3 regions of the Leucobacter faecis genome follow, and region 1 is predicted to be linked to each of the others. Evidence: predicted binding sites of a transcription regulator. Region 1 holds the regulator's gene; each other region holds the start of a gene.
What was found. Region 1 encodes LexA, which represses DNA repair genes until DNA is damaged. Its sites were predicted from a motif close to TCGAACANNTGTTCGA; they were not measured.

Region 1 (7,902 bases):
CCCCGGGCATCGGCACACCAATCAGCAACACCAGCCCGAGCACCATCACCACAATCGACGCGACACTGACAAGCTCAAATCGATTCGTGCTCACCCAGGCCCCGACCGTGCCTGCGAGGAGGCCCAGCGGCACGAGCGCGGTCGCAAGCCCCAAGAAAAAGACCCCCGTGCGTGCGAGCAGCGCGCCCGTGCTCGTGAACGCGTAAGCAAAAAATGCGGGTAGGAGCATCACCGAGCACGGGCTCAGCAGAGTGAGCACCCCTCCTAAGAACGCACCGGCGAGGGTGAGGTTCACTGAGCTACTCCGACGGCCCCATCTAGAAACTGGCGAAATGTCTCGATGGGTTGGGCACCACTCACGCCCTGCCCACCCACGGCAAAGAACGGCACACCCGTCACGCCGAGCTGGCTGGCACGCTCGGTGTCGGTTGACACCGCTGCTCGCAGATCTTCGCGGGCCATGTCTTTCTTAAACTGTGCAAGGTCTGGCACCTTGGCCGTCTTGGCGTGCCCCAGCAGTTCGTCTGCCGTAAGGTCGGGGTGCCCCGACTCTGGCGCTGCCTGGTAGATCGCGTCGATGAATTCAAAGTAGCGACCCTGTTCTGCCGCGGCGCGTGCCGCGGCAGATGCTCGCAGGGATTCTTCACCGAAGAAGGCGACGTCGTTCATTTCGATGCGGACCTTGCCCGCGTCAACGTACTCTTTGATCACGTCGGGCAGCGTGTCGCGCGTAAACACGGCGCAGTAGGGGCAGCGCAGGTCGACCCACTCGGTCATTACGACGGGTGCGTCGATGTCACCGATGGCCATCGGGTCACCGTCGATTCGCCGCTCGAGCTGGGCACCCTGCGACTCACCCTCGGCCTGTTCACCCGTCTGCGCCCCCGCTTGCGGAGTTGCTGCAGCGCCCTGGCCCGCGCCAGAACTCTGTGACCATTGCACCGCCCCAAACACGAGGGCGAGGGCGGCTACCACCGCAAGAATCACATTAACGAGCCGCGACGTGCGCAGCTGGCGTTCGAGCACGTGGCGGGGCATGGCTTCGGGCGCTGTAGGCATACCCAGCACCCTATCGCCGCGTGTGTGCAGCGACGCTGAGAGCCCCGTTAGCTCTGAGGCGTCAGCGCGGTGATCGCGTCGATCACCGCGGTCGTCTCGCTCTCGGTGCCGGCCGTGATGCGCAGGTGTCCATCAATACCCAGGTTCCGGATCAGGATGCCCTGCGCACGCAGTTGCTCAAATACCGCGTCGGGGTTGGCAAAACCTCCGACGAGCAAGAAGTTGGCGCCCGACTCATGCACACGGTAGCCCAGCGCAGACAGCGCCGAACCGAGCCTGTCGCGCTGAGTGCGAATATCGGCAACCGTGGCCAGCATGGTTGCCGCATGCTTGATCGCGGTGGTGGCCGCTGCCTGCGTGAGGGCTGACAGGTGGTAGGGCAGGCGCACGAGGCGCAAGGCATCGATGACGGCGGGGTCTGCGGCTAGGTAACCAAGACGCACCCCCGCAAATGCAAACGCCTTACTCATCGTGCGCGATACCAAGAGCCGCGGGCGCCCCTCAAGGAGCGTGACGGCGCTCTCTCGTTCGCCGTCGAACTCAAAGTATGCCTCATCGACAATCAGTATCCCGTCGAACGCGTCATACGCGGCGAGAATCACGTCGCGGTCGAGCGGTGTTCCTGTCGGGTTGTTGGGGCCGCACAGAATCGCGATGCTGGGCTGGTGCTCGGTGAGCGCCGCACGTACATCATCGGCTGCCAGTCGGTACCCCTCGGGCCGCGGCACCGCGATCCAGCCAGTGTCAGTGCCATCGGCCAGCAGCGGGTACATCGAATAGGTTGGGGTGAAGCTCAGTAGGGTGCGGCCGGGCCCACCGAAGGCCTGCAGCACCTGCTGCAGCACCTCGTTGGAACCATTCGCGGCCCACAGCTGCTCTGCTGTGAGGCCATGCCCCAGGTAGCCGGCTAGCGCTACTCGCAGGCCGTCGAACTCGCGATCCGGGTACCGGTTTGCCGTGCGCACGGCAACTTCGAGCGCCGCGGTGATGTCTGCGACAACCTCGTCGGGAATGGGGTGCGTGTTCTCATTCACATTCAAGCTCACGGGAACCGGGTCTTGCGGAGCGCCATAGGGCCGCTTACCCACGAGATTGGCACGGAGGGGAAGATCACTCAAACTGGTCACGCAGCCAGTCTATAGAGGGCGAGCAGCGCTGCCCGCCAGATGCTACGCCAGGCTACAGCCCCAGTTCCTCAGCGGCCATCACCGAACCGCTGTCGCCATAGCGCAGCGGCACCGCAATGGGCTGACCCGCCGCGATGTCGGCGCCGCGTAGCTGGTTGAGCTGAATGATCTCTGCCACCAACTCGCGGGGATCCATCGCCGGGTCGAGCTCGGTTGCCAGCTGCCACAGCGAAGCTCCCGGCGCCGCCACAATGTACCCAAACTCAGCACCACTGGGTTCCCCAGACGCCACAGCTTGCGGTGCACCAAGAGTCGCCACCAGGGCAAACGATGCCGCCACCGCACACGCTGCAAGTCCGCCAAAGACGACGCGGCCCCGGCGTGTGAGTCGAATACGCACGGGCGCCACTCGCGCCGCGGGCGCGACTGCGCCCGCTTGTGCCCTCTGAATGATGGGTACCTGCGTCACTGCTGCACTCATTGTCATTTCCCTTCAATCGAGCGTTCACCACACGGGCGAACATCGCTTTCGAATATAACTTCGATATATCGAAACCGCAACCCCTTCGTTCGATCTTCACCAAACTTGCGCACGGAATTCTCGAACACTTGTTTGGCGGGTCGCACCAAAGCCGGGTAAGCTTTCGAACCAACGAGAGCACTCAAGCAGGCACCTCCGACACTGACGTCGACAGCCCGCCTGCCGCGAAGCACAGCAACGAGGAGTCGACATCATGGTCACCAATGCAGAACGGTTAGAGCGCTTAGACCGGCTGACCGCGAAACAGCGCGTTATTCTCGAGTACATTGTCAGTTCGGTAACCACGCGCGGGTATCCACCGAGCATGCGAGAGATCGGCGACGCCGTGGGGCTTTCGTCACTTTCGAGCGTCACCCACCAGCTCAACCGACTCGAGTTGGCGGGCTGCATTCGGCGGGACCCCCACCGCCCGCGCGCGCTCGAAATTCTCGTGAGCCCCACCGTGGACGAGCCCCCGGTCGACACTCCCGTGTCAGCTGAAGAGACTGCCTTCGTGCCACTCGTCGGGCAGATTGCGGCCGGCGTACCGATCACTGCTGACCAGCAGGTGGAAGAGATCATGCCGCTGCCCCGGCAGCTCGTAGGCAACGGCACGGTATTCATGCTCAAGGTGGTGGGCGATTCGATGGTTGACGCCGCGATTTGTGACGGAGACTTCGTTGTCGTTCGTCAGCAACGCGAAGCGACCAGCGGCGATATCGTAGCCGCCATGATCGACGGCGAAGCGACCGTCAAAGTGTTTCGACGTCGCGACGGCCACACTTGGCTTTTGCCCCGCAATAGCGCGTTCGAGCCGATCCTGGGTGACCACGCCGAGGTCCTCGGCAAAGTGGTCGCGGTGCTGCGCTCGATCTAGCAGCCCGCGACCACTCCTCGGCCCCCGCTAGACCAGCGCGGGCGATAGCAGGTCAAGCTCTCGCAGCACCGCGAGCACACGCTCGTGACGGTTGAACGTGTAGAGATGCAGGGAGGGCGCCCCGCCGTCAAGCAACTCGCGAGACAGCTCGATGGTGTGCTCAACCCCGAGCTCTGGTGCATAACCGCCAGCTTCTTCGATTGCGCGCATCAGCTCTGAGGGCGCCGGGCGGCCCGCCAGCTCGGCGACCTTGCGCAGCTGTGCCGCTGTCGCCACCGGCATGAGGCCCGGCAACACCGGAATCGTAAGCCCTGCGCGCTGGGCATCGGCCACGAACGCGAGGTATTCGTCGGCGTAAAAGAACAGTTGCGTGATCGCAAACTGTGCGCCTGCTTCCTGCTTCGCCACGAGCCAGTCAACGTCCTCGGCGCGAGAACGCGACAGCGCATGCCCGTTGGGGTAGGCCGCGACGCACGTGCGCCCCACACTCGTGAACGGCGGGCGCTCGGCCCTCGCCTGTGCCACCAGTTCAACGAGCTCGAGCGAGCTGAGCGAACCGGCCACGGCCGCATCAGACTCGCTAGACCCGCGCGGTGGGTCTCCCCGCAGCGCGAGAAAGTCGTGCACGCCAGCGTCCATGATGCCGTGAATCGCTTCAAGAATGGCCTCGCGCGTCTCGCCCACCGTCGTGAGGTGTGCGAGCGGTAGGGCATTCGTGTGATCACGCAGATACTTCACCAGGTCGAGTGAAGCACCTCGGTGCGACCCGTTCGCACCGTACGTCACCGAGATGAAGTCGGGCCCCGCCGCGGCCAAATGCTGCACCGCGTTTCCGAGCGCAAGCGCCGCGGCACCACTGCGAGCCGGAAACACCTCAAACGAAAACCGTGGCTTGGTCGGCGCGCTGCCGGTGAGCAGCAGGTCACCCGATGCGCGAGTATCAGATGAGCTCATACGAGCACCTCCTCGGGGCGTCCAGCGAGTTCGGCACTCGCAATCGTTGTGCCCCGCACACGCGCGGCAATCTTGGCAAAGGCGACGTCACGCGCAAAGTCGGGTGAACCGTGTCGGGGCTTCTCGTCAATCAAGTACGGCGAGAACCCGCAGTCGTCGGTTGAACCCAACTGTGCAGGGGGCACGAATCGGGCCGCACGCACGAGCTGTTCGGCAATTTCGCGATCAGTTTCGAGCTTCGGGTTCGTGGGGTCGGTGACACCAAAGAGTACCCGCGGCGTGCGCCCGCCGGCCGCAGCAAGGTCGCGCAGCTGACGGCCTACGAGCCGGGCCACTCGATCCGGATCAGACTCACCCGCGGCCTGCACCAGAAAGTAGCCAGCTTCGATCTGAAACAGCTCGGGAATCAGTTCGGCATAGTCGACGTCGGCGCTGTGCGCGCTGTCGTGATCGTTGCCGGGGCAGGTGTGCACACCGACCGCCTGGCGCAGGGGCGCAGGCACCAAATCGAGCACGCGGTTCATCAGCTCGATAAACCCGCTGAGCGCGGCGGGCCCCGCCCAGGGCGCGCGCAGGTCACGGCGCAGAGCAAGCCGCCCCTCGGTGAAGTCGATCGTGACGCGCGCGGCCCCGGCCGCAAACGAGCGGCGAATGTCTTCTGCGCAGCCCGCCACAACATGGTCGAGAAATTCGGCGCGCGTGTATGAACCGGCCAGGTCGTCAGTCCACATGAGCGACAGCATCGACGGCGAAACAACCGCTTGCTTCAGCGGCAGCGTGGTGAGCGAGCGGGCAGCCTTGACGTCGTCGGCGGCCCACCCACGAAACTCAAACGGTGCGCGCGCGAGCCTCGGCACGACCCGGTGATGGCCGTCGGCGAAGACGGCAAACACCGGGTCTTCGCCCGGCGCGCTACGCTCGGGATCGGGCCCGAGCGGGTAACTCGAAAAGCTCTGCCTGCGCTGTTCGCCGTCGGTAACGATGGGCGATCCGGTCGCTTCAAGGCCCGCGATCGTCTCGCGCACCGCGCAGTCTTGCGCTTCGGCTAGCTCGCTCGCCGACACGAGCCCGAGCTCCGCGTCAAGCACTGTGCGCTGCAGCCGCGCGGGCCGCGGGAGCGAGCCCACGGGCTCCGTCGGCAGTTCGCCCGCGGGCCACGCGGCGGGGGCATGCTCCCCCGCCGCGGTGCGCGCGTCGTGCGCGCTCACATGCTGCGTGTTCACGCGACGCCCGAGGGCACGGCCTCTCGCACCTCGCGCGCCGCGCGCACCAGGTTCGTGAGGCTCGCAATGGTCTCTTCGTAGCCGCGCGTCTTGAGCCCGCAGTCGGGGTTGACCCACAGCTGCTCGCCCGGAATGCGGGCCGCGGCGATGCGAATCAGCTCGGCCTGCTCCTCAGTGCTGGGAACGCGGGGTGAGTGGATATCGTAGACGCCCGGGCCAATGCCCCGTGAGTAGCCGTGGTCACCCAGCGGCTCGACGACATCCATGCGGCTGCGCGCCGCTTCGATGCTCGTCACGTCGGCGTCGAGACCATCGACGGCGCCAATGATCTCGCCGAACTCTGAGTAGCACAGGTGCGTGTGGATCTGCACCTCAGCCGCTCCACCTCCGGTCGCGAGACGGAACGCGCCCACCGACCAGTCGAGGTAGTCGGCCTGGCGGCTCGCGTCGAGCGGCAGCAGCTCCCGCAGCGCCGGCTCGTCGACCTGCACGATGTGAATGCCAGCCTCGACAAGGTCGTCGATCTCGTCGCGCAGCGCGAGCGCCACCTGGTTGGCGGTATCAGCGAGCGGCTGGTCATCGCGCACAAACGACCATGCGAGAATCGTGACCGGGCCCGTCAGCATGCCCTTCACGGGGCGCGGGGTGAGCGACTGGGCGTACGCCGACCATGCGACGGTCATCGGCGCGGGCCTAGACACGTCGCCCCACAGGATCGACGGGCGCGTGGCGCGCGTGCCGTATGACTGCACCCAGCCGTTCTCGGTGACCGCGAAGCCGTCGAGCAGCTCAGCGAAGTACTGCACCATGTCGTTGCGCTCTGCCTCGCCGTGCACGAGCACGTCAAGCCCAATCTCCTCCTGCAGCCGGATCACGCGCTCGATCTCGTCGCGCAAGAATCCGTCGTAGGCGGCCTGATCGATCTCGCCGCGGCCAAACGCGGCGCGCGCCTTACGAATCTCGGTCGTCTGCGGGAACGAGCCGATCGTGGTGGTCGCGAGCTCGGGAATCCCGAGGGCTTTCTGCGCGTCACGGCGCTGCTGCTCGGTGACGCGGTCACGATCTGCGGTGCCTGTCGCGTTCACGCGGCTCCGGATCGCGTCCACGCGCACACCCGCCGCCTGCGCGCGATCTGCGAGCGCCGCTTCGGTGTCGGCAAGCTCGGCTTCGATGCTTGCAGCACCGTTCTCGAGGCCCGCGGCGAGAGTGGCTACCTGCTGCACCTTCTGATCTGCGAATGCCAGCCAGCTCTTCAGCTGAGCGTCAAGCTGCTGCTCGTCTGCGACGTCGTGTGGCACGTGCTGCAGGCTGTTCGATGTGCCGATGACCGTGTTGATGCCGGCGGCCTGCAGCTGCGCTGCCTGTGCGAAGGCACGGCGCAGGTCGGTGCGCCAGATGTTTCGGCCGTCGACGACGCCCGCTACCAGCTGGGTGTTCGCGAACGCCTGTGCCAGCTCGCCCGAGGCGAGAGCATCGGCGGGCAGTGTGCCGCGCACGAGGTCAGTCTGCACAGCCTCGACCGGCAGCTTGCCCAGGCGTGCCAGAGCAGCCGAAGCGTCGCCGTATGGGGTGGTGATGAGAATCTGCGGGCGGCCTGTAGCCGCACCGAGCGTGGCGTATGCACGCTCGACGAGGGCGAGGGCGAACTCGCGCGGCACCGACAAAGAGTCAGACACGAGCGCGGGCTCGTCGAGCTGCACCCAAGTGGCGCCGGCTGCGGCGAGCGCCTGCAACAGCTCGGCGTAGACCGCGACAACCTCATCGAGGCGATCGATGGGGGCAAAGTCTGCGCTTGCTGCGTCCGAGGCCTTGGCCAGCAGCAGGTAGGTGACGGGGCCGACGATGACGGGGCGCGAGTCGATGCCCGCTTCGCGTGCCTCTACGACCTGGGCTACAAGCTGGGCGGGGTTTGCCTTGAAGGGCGTCGCCTCATCGATCTCGGGCACACTGTAGTGGTAGTTCGTGTCGAACCACTTAGTCATCTCGAGCGGCTGGTGCTTCTCGTCACCGCGTGCGAGCGCGAAGTAGATCTCGAGGTCGCTGCCGGTGACGCCCGCGAACCGGCCGGGGATAGCACCGAGTGCGAGCGTGGCGTCGAGTACCTGGTCGTAGAAGCTGAAGCTCTCGGGGATCGCTCCGCCC
Region 2 (7,902 bases), on a different contig from region 1:
CGCGACAGCCTGGCCCGCGAGCTCACGAGCGCCAGCGAGGCCCGATCCCGAAACCGCCTGGAACGTCGTCACGATGAGTCGTTCGAGGCCTGCCTCGGCGTCGAGCGCCTTCATGACCGGCATCGCGGCCATGGTCGTGCAGTTGGGGTTCGCGATGATGCCCTTAACGGCCTCATCGATCGCGTGCGGGTTCACCTCGCTGACGACGAGCGGCACCTCGGGGTCGAGTCGCCACGCGCTCGAGTTGTCGATCACCGTAGCTCCCGCAGCGGCGAATGCCTCAGCGTACTCACGCGACGCCGCGCCACCCGCCGAGAACAGCACGATGTCGAGGCCTGACTTGTCGGCCGTCGCGATGTCTTCGACCGTGACCTGCCGGTCACCGAACGCGAGCGTCGTACCGGCGGAGCGAGCGCTCGCGAAGAACCGAATCGAGGCGACGGGAAATTCGCGCTCGAGAAGCAGCTGGCGCATCACCGCGCCGACCTGGCCGGTGGCACCGGCGATACCGATTGAAAGACCCTGCTGTGCAGCCATGTGGGGCTCCTGTTCCGTTGACTTGTACATACGCGCAAGCGCGCGGCACGTCTAGCGCACCGCGCGCTCACACTGAACGTGTTGTGTGTTTAGTTGGTGCTAGCGGCCGGTGCCCGCGTACACGGTGGCGTCGTGGTCGGAGTCGAGCCCAAACGCGGTGTGCAGCACCTGCACTGCCTTGTCCATCACGTCGGCGCGCGTCACGACCGAGATGCGAATCTCTGAGGTCGAGATCATCTCGATGTTGATGCCCGCTTCGTACAGGGTGCGAAACAACTTGGCCGAAACACCCGAGTTGGTGCGCATGCCAGCGCCCACAACCGCGACCTTGGCGATCTGGTCGTCGTACTGCAGCGCCTCGAACTCGAGCGCCTCACGCTCTGCTTCGAGCGCATCGATCACGCGCTTGCCGTCGCCGACGGGCAGCGTGAACGAAATGTCGGTGAGGTTCGTGTCGGCGGCTGACACGTTCTGCACGATCATGTCGATGTTCGCCTTCGTCTTAGCGACGATGTCGAAGATCTGCGCGGCCTTGCCTGGAATATCTGGCACCCCGCCGACGGTAATTTTCGCTTCGCTCTTCTCAGCGGCGATACCAGTGATGATCGGATCTTCCACCTGATCTCCCTTCGGGTGCCCCTTTGCGGGGTCGTAAACGATTGTTCCCTCTTCGCCTGAAAACGACGAGCGTACGTGCAGCACGACGCCGTGGCGACGCGCGTATTCAACAGCGCGCAGGTGCAAAATCTTGGCGCCCGAGGCCGCGAGCTCGAGCATCTCTTCGGCCGAGATCACATCGATCTTGCGGGCTTTAGGTACGACGCGGGGGTCGGTCGTATAGATGCCGTCGACGTCGGTGTAGATCTCGCACACGTCGGCGCCGAGTGCTGCAGCGAGGGCAACCGCGGTCGTGTCTGAGCCGCCGCGTCCGAGCGTCGTGATGTCGCGCGAATCTCGGTTGAAGCCCTGAAAGCCCGCAACGATCGCGACAGCGCCCTGATCGAGCGCCTCTCGCACACGGTCGGGCGTGACGTCGACGATCTTGGCCGCACCGTGCTCGGCCGTCGTAATCATGCCAGCCTGGCTGCCCGTGAACGACAGCGCCTCAATGCCCATACCCTTGATGGTCATCGCGAGCAGCGCCATCGAAATACGCTCGCCTGCGGTGAGCAGCATGTCAAGCTCACGCGGGGCGGGAATGGGTGTGCACTCGGCCGCCAGATCCATCAGCTCGTCGGTGGTGTCGCCCATGGCACTCACTGCGACGACGACATCGTTGCCCGCACGGCGGGTTTCTACGATGCGCTTCGCCACGCGCTTAATGCTCTCGGCGTCAGCAACTGACGAACCCCCGAACTTCTGCACAATCAAAGCCACGCGGGTTCCTCCTCAAATTTCTACGCCAGCGTCTAGTCTAGCGAACCTGCTCGACTGGTTCGTACATATCGCCTCGCCTGCCGGGCCGAGCCGTCACACCGCGTCACATTATCCGCGTCACATAAACCGCGTCAGATAAACCGCGTCACATAATCTGGCCCGCAGCGCTGTACACGGCGGTAAGCCAGATACCTCCGAGTGCTACCGCCGCCATCGCGAGAAAGAACACTGCCATCCAGATCAAGCGGCGGCGCCCCCGCTTAGTCACGATGCGCACGATCACCATCGCTAAGAAGAGCATGAGCACGGTCGCCGCGGTGCTCCATCCGACGGTCGCGGCGCCACCCACGGTCGTGAGCGCGATCGCCACCAGCGTGCCGATCGTGATGATCGCAAACAGCGAGCCCATCACGAGCCAGACTGCTCCTGTCGAGGTCTGCAGCGCGGGCTGATTGCCCATGCGCATCGGATCTTGCGCAGGGTCATAACGCCCGCGGGTCGCGCCGGGCTCGTTTGCATGATCCGGATCATTGGGTTGCGGCCCTTTGGAGTCCCGCTGCTGCATGTCACGCCTCCTCACTGTTGTCATCTAGTTTCGATGAGGCTGACCCGTTTGGGGAGGGCCTGGAGTCACCCGACCCTGGGTACTAAAATAAGCAATCTGGCACGCTTTCTCACGTCATCCTGTGGGAGCTGGGCTCCTATGTCATCCTGCGGGAGCTGGGCTCCTACGTCATCCTGCGGGAGCTACCCACCTAGGTCCTCCTGCGGGAGCTGGGCTCCTACGTCATGCTGCGGGAGCTACCCACCTATGTCATCCTGAGGGAGTTGGTCTCCCACGTCATCCTGCGGGAGCTTGCGACTCGCAGGATCCAGACGCTGTATCCGTGTGACGACATTCGGGTTCAACCCTGCTCGCGGTTACACGTAACCGTTGGCTGCCGCGTAAGCCCGCTGCTCGGCGGGCTTGAAGCGCCTGGATCTCGGGGCACCAGCTCGCATCGCGTAGGTGACGGGAAGTGGTGTCGTGAGCTCGCGCGGTGTGAGTTCGAAGGTCGGGGTGGTTTCTCGTACCGAGGGTGTTGTTCCGAGACCAGAAGGTCGCGTCGTAGCTTGGTCTGCCTGCCCGGTCGGTGGGGCTGGTTCACCGAGAGGAATGGGCGCAGTTGTCCCCTCAGGTCCGGGTGGTGGATGGAGCACGAAGGGGCCGCGCCCGTCGCGGGTGATCTTCCATCCGTAGTTGTGGAGCTGCAAATGGTGGGTGGCGCACAGAGCGATCCCTCGATCGATGTCGGTGCGGCCCTGGTCGGAATGCCAGTGGTCAATATGGTGCGCTTCGCAGTAAGAAGAGGGTCGATCACAGCCCGGCCAGCGACACCCGCCATCACGGGTGGCGAGGGCGATGCGTTGGGCCCCGTTGTAGAGCCGTTGTTCGCGCCCCACGTCGAGGGGGTTGTAGTCTTCGTCGACGGTGACGTATACGACGCCGGCGTTGCAGCGCTGCTTGGCGACGACCGCGTCGGAAGTGATGGTGAGGCCGTCCTCGTACCAGGCGACCACCCCGACCGGGTCCGCGGGAGCCGCTGGTGTTGTGGTCGTGGCGCCCGTTGCAGCGGTTTCGGCGTGAGCGTCGCCCTGCGCGCCCGGCGTCTGTGAGCCCGGCGACTGTGGGCCCGGTGCCTGTGGGCCCGGCGACTGCGTATCCGGCGTCTGCGTGCCTGTAGCTTGCTGCGCCTCGGGGGTGGTGCCGCGGGCTGCCTGCCTGGCGGTCTTCTTCCCGGCCTTGGCGGCCTTGGTGGCTTTCGCGGCTGCCTCGGCGGCGCGGGCTTCGGCCTGTTCGGCGAGGTATGCTTCACGGTTCACGACCTGCACCACCCGCACGCCCACCTGCCTCGTACCGAACACGGTCTGCTGGTCGGCGACCGCGCCCGACTGGAGCAGATCGATGAGCAGGTCGTGCGAGATCTGGTGGTGGCTGCGCTCGTCTTGCGCGAGTTCGTCACCCGCGGCCTGCTCTGCCGGGTCGATGAAGCGGGGCCCGCCGCGGCGGGGGCGCAGCGCGCTCGCAAAGATCGTCTGAATCCACGCCCCCGCGTCATCGTCACAGGTGAGGCGGGCATGGAACTGCCCATTCGGGTCCGTCCACCACCGAAACGAACGCGCCTCATACCGCTCGTTACGCCGCAGCGTCGCCCCCTCCGGGTCGAGGAGATCACGAATCGCTCGTGCCTGGCGGCGCAGCTCTTCCACCCGAGTGTGCTGGGCCGCCTCGATCAGGTCGAGCCCGGCCTGCCACCACAGCACCAGCAGGGCTGCTTCACACCGGCCCGCGCACGCGTCTGCTTCACCATCTGCGGCTGCGGCTGCGTTTGCCGCTGCCGCTGCCTCTGTGTCAATAGCGGTAACGGTCCCAGCGATCGCCGCGGAATCCGCGGCCGTGGTGGGGGCGGTGTTAGTGGCGTCTCCGGTGGCGGAGAGCGTTGCAGGGTCCTGCTGATACTGGGGAGTGTGGAGGGCCGCGTAGGCTGCCGTGTGGAACGCACACGCCGGCATTACCTGGGTATTGCTGTTTGCCGCGGCACCAGGCGTTGCGGCGCCAGTCGCAGCACCCGCAGTAGTATCTACGGTTTGTGCGTCTCGTGCGGGAGCACACGGCGGCACGCCGAGGCCCTGCCTGATCGCATCGTTTTGCGGGTCGGTGAGCCGGTCACGCGACACGGCCCGGTCGAGCACCGTGTGCCACGGCACCGCCAACACCAGCATGGCCTCCGCCGCAGCAGCCTCAGCCGCCGCAGCTTCAGCGTCCATACCGGCAGCGCTGTCACCGCCAGCACCGTCATCACTGCTTTCACCGCCATCGATGTCTCCACCGCTGTCGCTGGCTTCGCGTGCGAGCCTCGCCAACGCTTCACGCTGCTCACGCGCCTCACGCTCCGCCGTCTCGCCAGCGAGCATGCTCTGGCCCACCCGCACCTTGCGAGACGCTTCACCCCACGAACTCCCCGTGAGGTGCTGCATCATCTCAACACCCGTTTTGAAACCACTCGCCTGCGCCACCCCGGGCTGCCCGGCACGTTTAGCCGACCGAGTTCCCACCACCCCAGCGCTCAGTACCTCCAGCTCAGAACACTTGCGCATCACCTGAGCCACGATCTTCGCGAAATCACTCGCCCCCTCGTCGGTGAGCGCGTTCACGACCGTACGCGCGTCAGCGCCGGGGCAGTCGGCCGGAAACAAGGACTGCACGTGCGCCATAAGCTGCACGATCTCGTCACACTTCGCCTGCATCCCCAACCCGCCAGTGGCATCCGCCGTGGCGCCCGCTGCAGTATCCGCCACAGGGGGCACTGCCGACTCATCAGTCACCCCCGCAACAGCGCTCATGCCTGAAACACCGGCCGCGGCCGCGTCGTTCAAGCCCGCATCAGCGCTCATGCCTGAAACACCGGCCGCGGCCGCGTCGTTCAAGCCCGCATCAGCACCCTCGCTCGCAGCCTCAGTGAAGAGGCCCGCGAGGGGTTCTTCGTGCTGTGGTGAGGGTTTGGCTTCCATACCCTATTATCTCACGAATCGTAGGTTTATTCGAGTGAAGTTATCCACAGATTTGGCGTAATCACGCCAATTTTCGGTCGAAACAGGGGGCTGTGGACGACTCGATTAGGCACTGCTTGAACAGTGCGAGTGGAGTCGTTGGGTGTGGGTCGATGTGTAGATCGGTGTTGTAGGCGGTTGTTGTGCGTCGGCATGAATTCCGCGGCTCGCGGCGTTGTGAACACCTTCACGGACGGCACGAAGCACCGACGCTTTCTGAGTCCTACGTGCACTCAGATGGGACAGGAGGGATGACGACGAAAGGATCGCAGGAGCTTACGATGCTCGCAGCGTAACGGACAGTGGAGATCCCTAATCGACCTTGCGGCGGCCCTCGAATGCGCGGCCCAGTGTCACTTCGTCAGCGAACTCGAGGTCCCCGCCCACTGGCAGGCCTGAGGCCAGCCGAGACACCGGCACCTCGATCGCAGTCAGCAGTCGCGACAGGTAGGCGGCGGTCGCTTCGCCCTCGAGGTTCGGGTCGGTCGCGATAATCACTTCTTTGATGTCGGCGTCACCGATCCGGCGCATGAGAGCGGGGATCGAAAGATCATCGGGGCCGATCCCGTCGATGGGGCTAATAGCCCCGCCGAGCACGTGGTAAAGCCCGCGAAATTGCCTGGTGCGTTCGATGGCGACGACATCCTTCGACTCCTCGACGACGCAAATGAGCGTTTGATCGCGCCGCGGGTCGCTGCAGATTGAGCAGCGCTCGCTTTCGGTAATGTTGCCGCACACCTCGCAGAAGCGCACGCGCTCGCGCACCTCGGTGAGTAGCTCGGCGAGGCGTGAGACGTCAAAGTTCTGCGTCTGCAGAATGTGAAATGCAATGCGCTGGGCCGATTTCGGCCCGATACCGGGGAGCCTGCCGAATTCGTCGATCAGGTCTTGCACAATGCCGTCGTACACGGGCATCCCTTCGCTAAGTGGTGTGGTGAGGTACGCGCGCCGCTAGTCTTGCGGTCGCGGCTGCGCGAGCGGCAGCTCCTCGACGAACCGCGCGCCCAACGTCTCGCGCACGACGGCTTCACCGTAGCGCGTGAATGTCGGGGCCGCTGCGCGCTTGGCGCTTGGCGGTGCTGTTGTTTGAGCTGCGGGTTCGGCTGCCGGGGTTTCAGCGGGCATGGGCGCAGACTCAGGTGCTGACACGGGCGTTTCGTCGACGGCTGGAGTAGCAGCAGCAGGTGCAGGTGCAGGTGCAGGTGCAGGTACAGGTACAGGTACAGGTACAGGTGCAGTCTGTGACGCGTACGGATCGTCGTAGTCGTCGAAGCTTGGCTCCCCCGCATACGGATCGTTCGCATACGGATCGTCACCATAGCTCTGGGGCGTCGGCGTCGCAGCGGGCGCTGAGGGCACCTCGACTGCGGCTGCCATCGGCTCTTCTGCGGGCGCCTCAACGAATGACTCAGGTACTGAAACTGGATCAGATACCGATGTTGCCGCAGGTGCAGGTGCAGGTGCAGGCGCAGGCGCAGGCGCAGGCGCAGGCGCAGGCGCAGGTACTGCAGTCGGTTCCGCGCTCGCGGGCGCTTCAAAAGCAGGCGCCGCCGGAGCTGTCGGAGTCGCCGGAGCCGCCAGAGCCGTCGGAGCCGTCGGAGCTGTCGGAGCCGCCGGAGCCGAAGTGGCGTCTACAGGCATCGACCCTGGCTGCTGTGGTTGAGCTTGCCGAGCATCCTGCGAGGGAGCCTGAGACTGAGACTGAGACTGAGACTGCCGCGGCTGTTCCGCGGTCTGCACGGGCTCTTGAACCTCGGGCTTCAGTTCGGCCCAGGCTGGAGCAGCCATCGCTGGCCCCAGTGCGCTCAGGCGGGCAGCAGCTCGCGCGACGGGGTCGTCATGCGCGGCCGCTGTCGCTGCGCCCCGTGCCGCATGCTGATTCGTCGCGAGAGCGCTGGTCTGGCCCTGGCCCCGGTCCTGGCCCTGGCCCTGGCCCTGGCCCTGGCCCTGAGCCTGAGTCGGGCCCTGGGACTGAGGCGCGATTGGGCCCGCTCGGTGAGGCTCCTCTGCTGCGGGGTCGGCCACTTCGCGCGCCTGCCCAGGAGCCGCGGCTGGTGCCTGTCCCTGCGGAATCTGGCGCGGCTGGTACTTCACCGACACCCCAACGGCCGACAGGATCGCCTCGCGAAGCGGGCCAGAACCCGCCACCTTGAACGTTTCGAGGTCTGACCGCGAGGCGAAGCCGACAGCGAGCAGGTCACCCTCGAGTGACAGCGGCTGCACGACCTTGACGGCGTTCCAAGCAGCACGATCTTGTTCGAGGATCTCCTCGAGCAGGTCGGGCCACACTTCGAGCAAATCATTGAAATCACCCGCGAGCGACTCTGACTCGTCATAACCCTCATCTGTCCCAGGCGCGTCGGTTCCCATGACAGGAGCCGGCGGCTGCTGGGCGGG
Region 3 (7,902 bases), on a different contig from region 1:
TGGCGTCTCGACGGCGTCACCGTCGAAAACTGACCCCGAGATCGCACTCATTCACTGATATATATAGGAGAAATTTGTGACTTTTCACGTCCCCACCAGAATCAGCGGCCCCTCGGGTCTCGAAGTTTCAACGCTCGCGCTCGGCTCTTGGAATACTTGGGATCGCGCCTCACTGACCGAGGTCATCGAGACCGTAGACCTTGCTATTTCGTCGGGTGCCACGCTTTTCGACATTGGCATTTACGGCTATGCCCTCGAGCATCCGAGCGACGGTGATACCGACATCGTGTTGGCGCGCGCGATGCGTGAGCTCAGCCTTACACGAGATCAATACCAGATCGCGGCGAAGGGCTGGCTGCCTGAGACGCTCGGGCGCCCAGTGCAGCCACTCGCGGCTCAGCTCGATGCGATTCTACAGCGCCACGGCACCGACTACGCAGAGTTCCTGGTGCTCGGCGACGTGATGATAACACCAGAAACCTATCTGCCCACGCTCGAGCAGATAAAGGAGCTCATCGACACCGGCAGGGTGCGCGGCTGGTGCGTCAACAATTGGTCGGCCGCAGAAATCTCGCGTGCCACGGCCGAAGCGAACAGCATTGGGCTGCAGGCTCCTGACTACGCACAGCTCAAATATGGTCTCACTCGACGCACGATCCCTGAGGGCGCACCTATGTTCGAGCTCTGCAAGAGCCAGGGGCTCACCATTCAGGCATCTGACACCTTTGAGGGCGGCCTCATCTTCGGTGACACCGGGTCAACACGCATCATCGGCGGCGATATTGGCGGCACACACTCGCGCATTCGCGCCAGCGTAGATGCCATGCGAGACGCCGCCACAAGCTTGGGCGCCACCGTGGCGCAGCTCGCAATCGCTGTTCCGCTACTGAACCAGCACACCTCCAACGTGCTCATTGGTTCACGCACCCCGACCCAAACCGCTGAGAATCTCGGCGCGTTTGATCTTCTTGCCCGTCACTCACGCGATGAGATCCTCGCGGCAGCGGCCCCCTTCTGGTTTGACGCAGACGTGGTCTCGCCCGACGCGTCCTGGGGCACCACGCTGAGCGATGATCCGGCCAGTTATGTCGTGCGCGATCGCGTTTCGGGCGAGGTGCCCGAGCCCCCGAAGAACCCTGAGGGAGTTGGTTCAGCCGCAGCTTAGTTCTCACGCTTCTTCTTCACACCGCAGGTTGGACAGCTACGCATAAGGAGTCATCATGACTGTGACAGGCGCCCCCATCGCGCACAGTGTCAGCCAGAACATCACAAGCTTCGCGGAGTTTCGCGAAGCAGTCTCTGATTCGTTTGTGCCGCTCGCGGTGCGGCACAAACCCACGCCCGAGTTTCAAGGCCGGGTATGCAGCACCCGTGTAGATAGATTCGCATTCGCTGAGGTTGCGGCAGGTGCGCACGAGGTTGAGCGCACGCCCCAGCTCATCAGTCGCGGACGCAGCGAGTACTACAAGGTGGGCGTGCTGCTGTCTGGGCGCGGCCTGTTGGTGCAAGATAACCGAGAGCTCACCCTGAGCCCGGGCGATATCGCAATCTATGACACTGGAAGGCCCTACTCGCTCGAGTTCGACGCCGAGTTTCGCAACTTTGTGTTCATGCTACCCAAGGAAACACTAGATATTCCGCTCGAACTCATGGATCAACTCGTAGCATCTCGATTGTGCCCCGCATCACCTGTCACGGCGCTGCTCGCGCAGCACCTACCGCTCGTCCCGCAGGCAACTGCGCATTCGAGCGCCGTCGGTGGAACGCACATTGCGCGTTCCACCGTGGGGCTGGTCGAGGCGGTCTGCCTCGACCAGCTCGGCACGGACCCTGTTGCGCTCGATCCTAAGTATCGACTGCTGCAGGAGGTTCGAGACTACATAGACTCAAACCTGGCGTCACCGACTCTCAGCCCGCCGCAGATCGCTGCAGCGCACTACATTTCGGTGCGCCACTTGCATAGCCTGTTTCGCGCTGAAGGCGTGAGCGTCTCGGCGTGGATTCGCGCGCGTAGGCTCGAACGATGTCAGAGAGAACTCGCAGACGTTCGACTCGCGCACCACGCTATTTCGGTGATCGCATCGCGCTCAGGCTTTGTTGACGCCGCGCACTTTAGCAAGCTCTTCCGCAGTCACACCGGTGTGACTCCACGCGAGTTTCGTTCGCACGCACACAATGGTTCTGCTGAGCACAGCCACTAAAAGTACCAGCTAACCCACGCCAGGTGCATCGCTCTTATTTGTCCCTGTTCATAGGGTGGATACAGATCTCAACACACATCGTTTCGACAATCCAATGGAGGAAAAATGACCGGAAAATATGACCACCTGTTTGTCAAGGAGATGCCCAATATTGGCGAGGACTTCACCAATGAGGGTGACGCGGCGGGTCTCCCTTCGCCACCAAATACGGGCACCCCGCTCGGGTTGATGCGCGCTGATGAGGTGCCGCAGAGCAAGATTCACATGAGCCACACCTGGATCTTTGAGACCGACGAACCTCACCACTGGGTCAACGTGCACGAGCACGACTACGACGAGATTCTCATCTGGACCGGCACTGACCCCGATAATCCTGAGGATCTGGGTGCCGAGATCTATATCGACATCGAGGGTGTTCGGCACATTGTAACGACCTCGGGCTCTATTTATATTCCCGCCGGCACCCGGCACTGCCCGCTCGGCTTCACGAAGGTGACCCGGCCGTTCAACTTCAGCGCGCTGTCACTGAGTTCAAACTACGGCTCTGACGAAGACGGGCGCATCATGTCTGACGCAGATCGCTAGATCTGCGTCAGACAGATCGCTGGGGCTAGTGATAAGGCCGCTAGCTCCAGCGATCTGCAACGGCGGCCAAAACCTCTGGGGGCACAGTATTCCTCCTGTGGACACACTCGTCCCAGGAGGATTCTTTTACCCCGTTCGCGGCCTGCGCTGCTGCCCCGGCACCGCCCGCCCCGCCACATGCTCCATCGCCACCGCCCACACCGACCTGGCCGGCCGCCACACCATACCGGGATCCCACCACCTCGGCCCCCGCACCTCGGGCAACCCCGCCACCATACGCACATGCCAGCCACCCGCCTCCACACTGCGGTGATGCCACCAACACAACAAAACGCCATTCTCAGGCGTCGTCTTCCCACCGGCCGCCCACCCCGTCACATGATGCACCTCACACCACGCCCCCGGCACCGTGCACCCGGGAATCACACAACCCCCATCACGCGCCGTGATCGCCCGCCGCTGCACCGCCGTAAACAACCGGGCCGGGCTCTCAAGCCCCACAATCCGCCCCGTCTCACCCACCAGCACCCGCTGCGTCGCGCCCGCACACATGCTGTGCCGCACCGCCGCAAACCCCACCGGCACCGGCACCCCGTCAGCACCGTGTAGCCACGCCGCCCCCACCCGCTCGGGCCGGCCCTGCACACCCGTGCTGGTACGGCCACCACCAGCGTGCGTGCCGCCGCGGCCCGCCGCCTGCTGCGCTTCAGCCTGATCGGCGCGCGCGATATCGCGGGCCAGGCTCGCCGCCAGCTCGGCCTGGGTCGTCTGAATGAGTACCGTCACCGGCGCCCCACCCTGAGTAGGCATCTCGGCGGCCTGCCCGGCCATCTGAGCGATCAACATGAGCGAGTCATGCATCTTCTGCCCCTGCGACCGGGCATCCTCTGGCCGGGGCGTCAAGTCGGGCTCAAGATCTTCGGAGTCTGGTTCATCAGCGACACGAAACCGCACCCGCGACGCCTCGGAAAGATCACCCGTCGGGTTGTCGGTTGACACGGCTGACTCGGTTGAGTCGGTCATGTTGCCCGGGTCGGCCGCACTCGCCGGGTCCGCCGCGCTCGCCGGGTCCGCCGCGCTCGCCGGGTCGGCCGCGCTCGCCGGGTCGGCCGCGCTCGCCGGGTCGGCCGCGCTCGCCGGGTCGGCCGTGTTGGTTGCTGTGTTCGGGGAGTTGAGCGCCGTGATCAAGTTGCCCAGCAGCGCCGCCACCTCGGGCGTGAGCGCCCCACGCACGGGCACCAGGCCCCGCCACATACGCCCCAACCGAAACGAACGACGAGCAAGCACCGACTCCTCGTCAGGCTCAGGCCCGTCTTGATCAAGCGCCGTCACCCAATACGCGCAAATCTCGCGCACCGTGTCATGCCCCACCGGCAACCGCTCCGCCACCACACCCGCATCAACATCGCCGGCCGCGTCAACATCAGCATCAGCATCAGCATCAGCATCAGCGCCAGCATCAAGGTCAGCATCACCCGCAGCACCTGCAAGGCCGTGGTCTTCGGGATACCCCGCCGCTTGATTCACAATGCACCGCTCAGCCTCTGCCACCTCCGCCGGATCAACATGACCGGGCACCTTGCGCAGCGCGTCAGCAATCATCTGCGCTGTCTCAAACGACACATCGCCCGCATAAAACGCGGCCGCGATCGCCGGAAACACGGGCCCAATCACACCACCCGAATACCCTTGGTCAGGGCGTAGGTCACTCGCGAGCAGGGCACGCTGCCGCAGCAGCCGATGAGACCTACGCGTAATGCGCTGCAGCACATCAACCCCGTCGCGACACCCCAACCGGCCCGCAAGCGTCTCACGCGTATCACCCACGCAACGCTCCACCACCGTGCCCTCGGCCCGCACAATCAACGCTTCGAGCTGCCGGGACGCCTGCTCAAGCCCGGTTACGAGGGCGAGCAGGGAGTCATCTGCGATGAGTGCGAACTCGCGGTCACCCATACGCTCAGAAAGGTCAGCCAGACCTGACACAAGCTGCTCCGCTTCAGCTTCAACGGTCAAATCCTCTGTCCCAGCAACGTTGCTGGACATGATCCAAGCATAACACATATACGAGAAACGTGTTCGAAAGAATCAAAACAGTCGAAACTAGTAACTACCGCGTTGGTCGCCCGCAGGGGCGCCCACAACCCAACACACAGCCACAACCATAACCGACCACAACCACAACCACAGAAAAACCCTGGGGCCCGCGTAAACGCAGACCCCAGGGTATAGAACTCAATCCTTATTAGACCTTGCTCTTGTACTTAGGCGCAAGCGAAAGCGCGCTGAACCGGAACGGGCGGTCAACACGCGTAAAGCCCAGCGGGCAGTGCACCGTACCAGCGGGAATGTAGACAGAACCCGACGTGGTGATCACATGCCGCTCGCCGTCGATGTCCATGTAGATCTCTGCCCCGAGATCGTGCGGATCGTCAGGGTTTGAACCCGTCCAAATGAGAATCTCATCGTAGTCGTGCACGTGCGGGTTCACCCACAATGTCTCTTGATCACTTTCGTGCACCCACACATGGGTCATGTTCGCTTGTGCCTCGGGCACCAGGTCAGAGTTCATCAACCAGTACCCCTGGCCAAGGTTTTCGGGATCAGGCAGCCCTGCCTGATCACCCTCAGCCTCGAACTCATCTTTCGTGTGTGGCATGTTGCGCACGAATAAGCGCTCGTAATCACTCATGTTTCCTCTTTCTCTAGGTATTTCGTTAGGCTCTAAAACTTTGGTCCGGTGCAGCAGTGTCAGATCTTCGCCGGGCGCCGCTGCCAGTGGTGCCACAGCGGCCTGTACCCCATGCGGCACCAGAACGGCCCCGACCTCGGATTGAGCGCGGCATAATCAAGCTGCACCCGCTCGATGCCAACTGCTTCGATGCGAGCGTGACCGAACTCGACGAGCGCCTCCCCAAGGCCACCACCGCGCACACGCGGCCGCAGATACATGGCTTGCAGGTGGGCAATAGAACCACCCTCTGCGCACATTGCCCGGTGTCTTGGTGCATCGATCTCAATACTGAGATACCCCGCAGCGCCCGTCTCGTCTTCAACGATCCAGGTCCAGCTTGGATTTTGCGCCAAACGCTCGGCGATCATTGCGCGCAACACCGCCTGCGCCCCCTGTCGCACCGTCACTGAACCGTGCTGGGCATCGTGCGCGAGCAGCTCACTGTCAAGCTCGGCGAGTAGATCGAGATCAGCTGCGCTGGCAGGCCGCACCCACAGCCCCGCCGCAGTGAGTGCATCACGGGCGCGAGCCTCGCTCGCACCGCGGGCCCCGATCCGGATCCCAGCAACGCCCACGAGCGCGAAGCCGCGCTCAAGCAGCGGGATCGCGAGAGCGGAGTCGCGTGCGGGGGCGGTGAGTGTAAGCGCGGTATCCCAGGGGTTTGGCGTACGCCACGAAGCAGTGGCAGCGTCTGTAAGCCAAGCGTCGAGCAGTGCCCCCAGAGGGCCCGGCTCACCGTCCCACCGCAGCGCAAAGTCCTCGCGTTCAGCTGCTCCCCAGATCGCCTCAGGAGCGCCTGGGTCGACGCTCACACGCGTGCGCACGCCGCCCGCAGCTATGCCGTGGGGATCGAATTCGACCAGAAATTCACCCCCCGATTTGACGTCGCGATCGGGTAATTGCGGGTCAAGCGTAGCGTCGCGCGCGTTCCACTCGGCGGCAGAATGTTCGATGAGTGCAGTAATCCCTGCGAGCGCAGTGTTGAGTTGAGGGTTCAACGCGAGTCTCCTAAGAATGGGGCACGAAATGCCGGTCAGACAACGGGCAGGTCGAGTGTGTCAGCGAGCAGTCCCTGCGTGTAGAGGTCTTGTGGGGCGTCCATCACGCTCGAAACATCGCCGTGCTCGACAATGACCCCCTGGTTGAGCACCGCTACAGAGTCCGCGATGCTGCGCACGACCGCCAGATTGTGGGTGACAAAGATCATGCCCAACCCGTCATCGGTCAGGCTACGCAGCAGTTCGACGACCGAAGCCTGCACCGAAACGTCGAGCGCACTGGTCACCTCGTCACAAATAAGCACCGTCGGCTCGGCTAGGAGCGCACGGGCGATTGCGACGCGTTGCCGCTGGCCTCCCGAGAGCTCGGCCGGAAACATGCTGGCCATGCGGCCCGAAATTTCTACACGCTCAAGAACGTCGGCGATGCGAGCTTTTGCCGCCGCGCCCCGCAACCCCGAGAACAGGGTGAGCGGCGCCGCGAGCGAGGCTCCCACCGTGAGCCTCGGGTTCAACGACCCAAACGGGTTCTGAAAAATGTATTGCAGGCTCTGGCGCGCCTCACGGGACCTCTTGGCCGCGGCCTGCACAAGCGGTGCACCGTCGAGCTCAACCGCGCCAGCCCACTGCGTATGCAAACCAATCAAACACCGAGACAGTGTGCTCTTGCCTGAGCCAGACTCCCCCACGATCGCCACACACTCGCCGCGACGAACATCAAGCGAGATGTCGTTTAGCACTCTATGCGCCCCATAGGAGGCCGATAGACCAGACACCCGCAGGAGCGGAGCGTCTCCCGCTTCGCGCGCATGGACCGGCGCAGGCACAATTTGAATGGGATCGGCAGCTGCCAGTTCGTTTGCGCGAATACAGCGGGTTTGCACTGCACCTACGCTCACAAGCTCGGGCACAGCCGCCCGACAAGCGTCGGTCACAAAAGCACAGCGCTCTGCAAACACGCAGCCGCTTGGACGGTCGGTGATGCTCGGCGCGCGGCCGGGGATCGGGATCAGGTATTGGCGCTGCTGGGTCGACGGCAACGCTCGCAGCAGCGCCCGCGTGTACGGGTGAGCTGGCGACTGCAACACGTGCTCAACGCTGCCCTGCTCGACAACCTGGCCGCCGTACATAACCGTCACGCTGTCGGCGACCTCTCCCACGACCGCAAGGTCATGGGTGACATAGATGGCAGCAATGCGGTACTCGGCGCACAGACGCTGCACGAGTTCAAGTACCTTCGCCTGCGTCGAAACGTCTAGTCCTGTAGTGGGCTCGTCAAGTACAAGCAGGCGCGGCTGCGCGACGACAGCCATCGCAATAGCAATGCGCTGCTGCTGCCCACCCGAAAGCTCGCTTGCGTGCCGCTTCAAAAATGTATCATCAC

Region 2: ACXR2T_RS08210 (HNH endonuclease signature motif containing protein) is a predicted target of LexA. The motif match lies at 5,485-5,500, and genes of this name have one in related genera.
Region 3: ACXR2T_RS01515 (HNH endonuclease signature motif containing protein) is a predicted target of LexA. The motif match lies at 4,841-4,856, and genes of this name have one in related genera.

Annotation. Positions count from the first base shown of each region.
Region 1 covers NZ_JBTJEP020000002.1:153,271-161,172, forward strand. Annotated here, with positions in the region: gene ACXR2T_RS02425 (cytochrome c biogenesis CcdA family protein) at 1-295, opposite strand, end outside; gene ACXR2T_RS02430 (DsbA family protein) at 292-1,059, opposite strand; gene ACXR2T_RS02435 (histidinol-phosphate transaminase) at 1,107-2,186, opposite strand; gene ACXR2T_RS02440 (hypothetical protein) at 2,239-2,667, opposite strand; gene lexA (transcriptional repressor LexA) at 2,921-3,583, shown strand; gene ACXR2T_RS02450 (methylenetetrahydrofolate reductase) at 3,611-4,537, opposite strand; gene ACXR2T_RS02455 (uroporphyrinogen decarboxylase/cobalamine-independent methonine synthase family protein) at 4,534-5,760, opposite strand; gene metE (5-methyltetrahydropteroyltriglutamate--homocysteine S-methyltransferase) at 5,757-7,902, opposite strand, start outside.
Region 2 covers NZ_JBTJEP020000008.1:50,753-58,654, reverse strand. Annotated here, with positions in the region: gene ACXR2T_RS08225 (aspartate-semialdehyde dehydrogenase) at 1-537, opposite strand, end outside; gene ACXR2T_RS08220 (aspartate kinase) at 637-1,914, opposite strand; gene ACXR2T_RS08215 (MFS transporter) at 2,060-2,479, opposite strand; gene ACXR2T_RS08210 (HNH endonuclease signature motif containing protein) at 2,836-5,466, opposite strand; gene recR (recombination mediator RecR) at 5,818-6,414, opposite strand; partial or broken gene ACXR2T_RS08200 (hypothetical protein) at 6,457-7,902, opposite strand, start outside.
Region 3 covers NZ_JBTJEP020000001.1:333,949-341,850, reverse strand. Annotated here, with positions in the region: gene ACXR2T_RS01535 (ABC transporter substrate-binding protein) at 1-33, shown strand, start outside; gene ACXR2T_RS01530 (aldo/keto reductase) at 77-1,165, shown strand; gene ACXR2T_RS01525 (AraC-like ligand-binding domain-containing protein) at 1,221-2,201, shown strand; gene ACXR2T_RS01520 (hypothetical protein) at 2,307-2,786, shown strand; gene ACXR2T_RS01515 (HNH endonuclease signature motif containing protein) at 2,913-4,832, opposite strand; gene ACXR2T_RS01510 (hypothetical protein) at 5,032-5,478, opposite strand; gene ACXR2T_RS01505 (GNAT family N-acetyltransferase) at 5,538-6,518, opposite strand; gene ACXR2T_RS01500 (ABC transporter ATP-binding protein) at 6,554-7,902, opposite strand, start outside.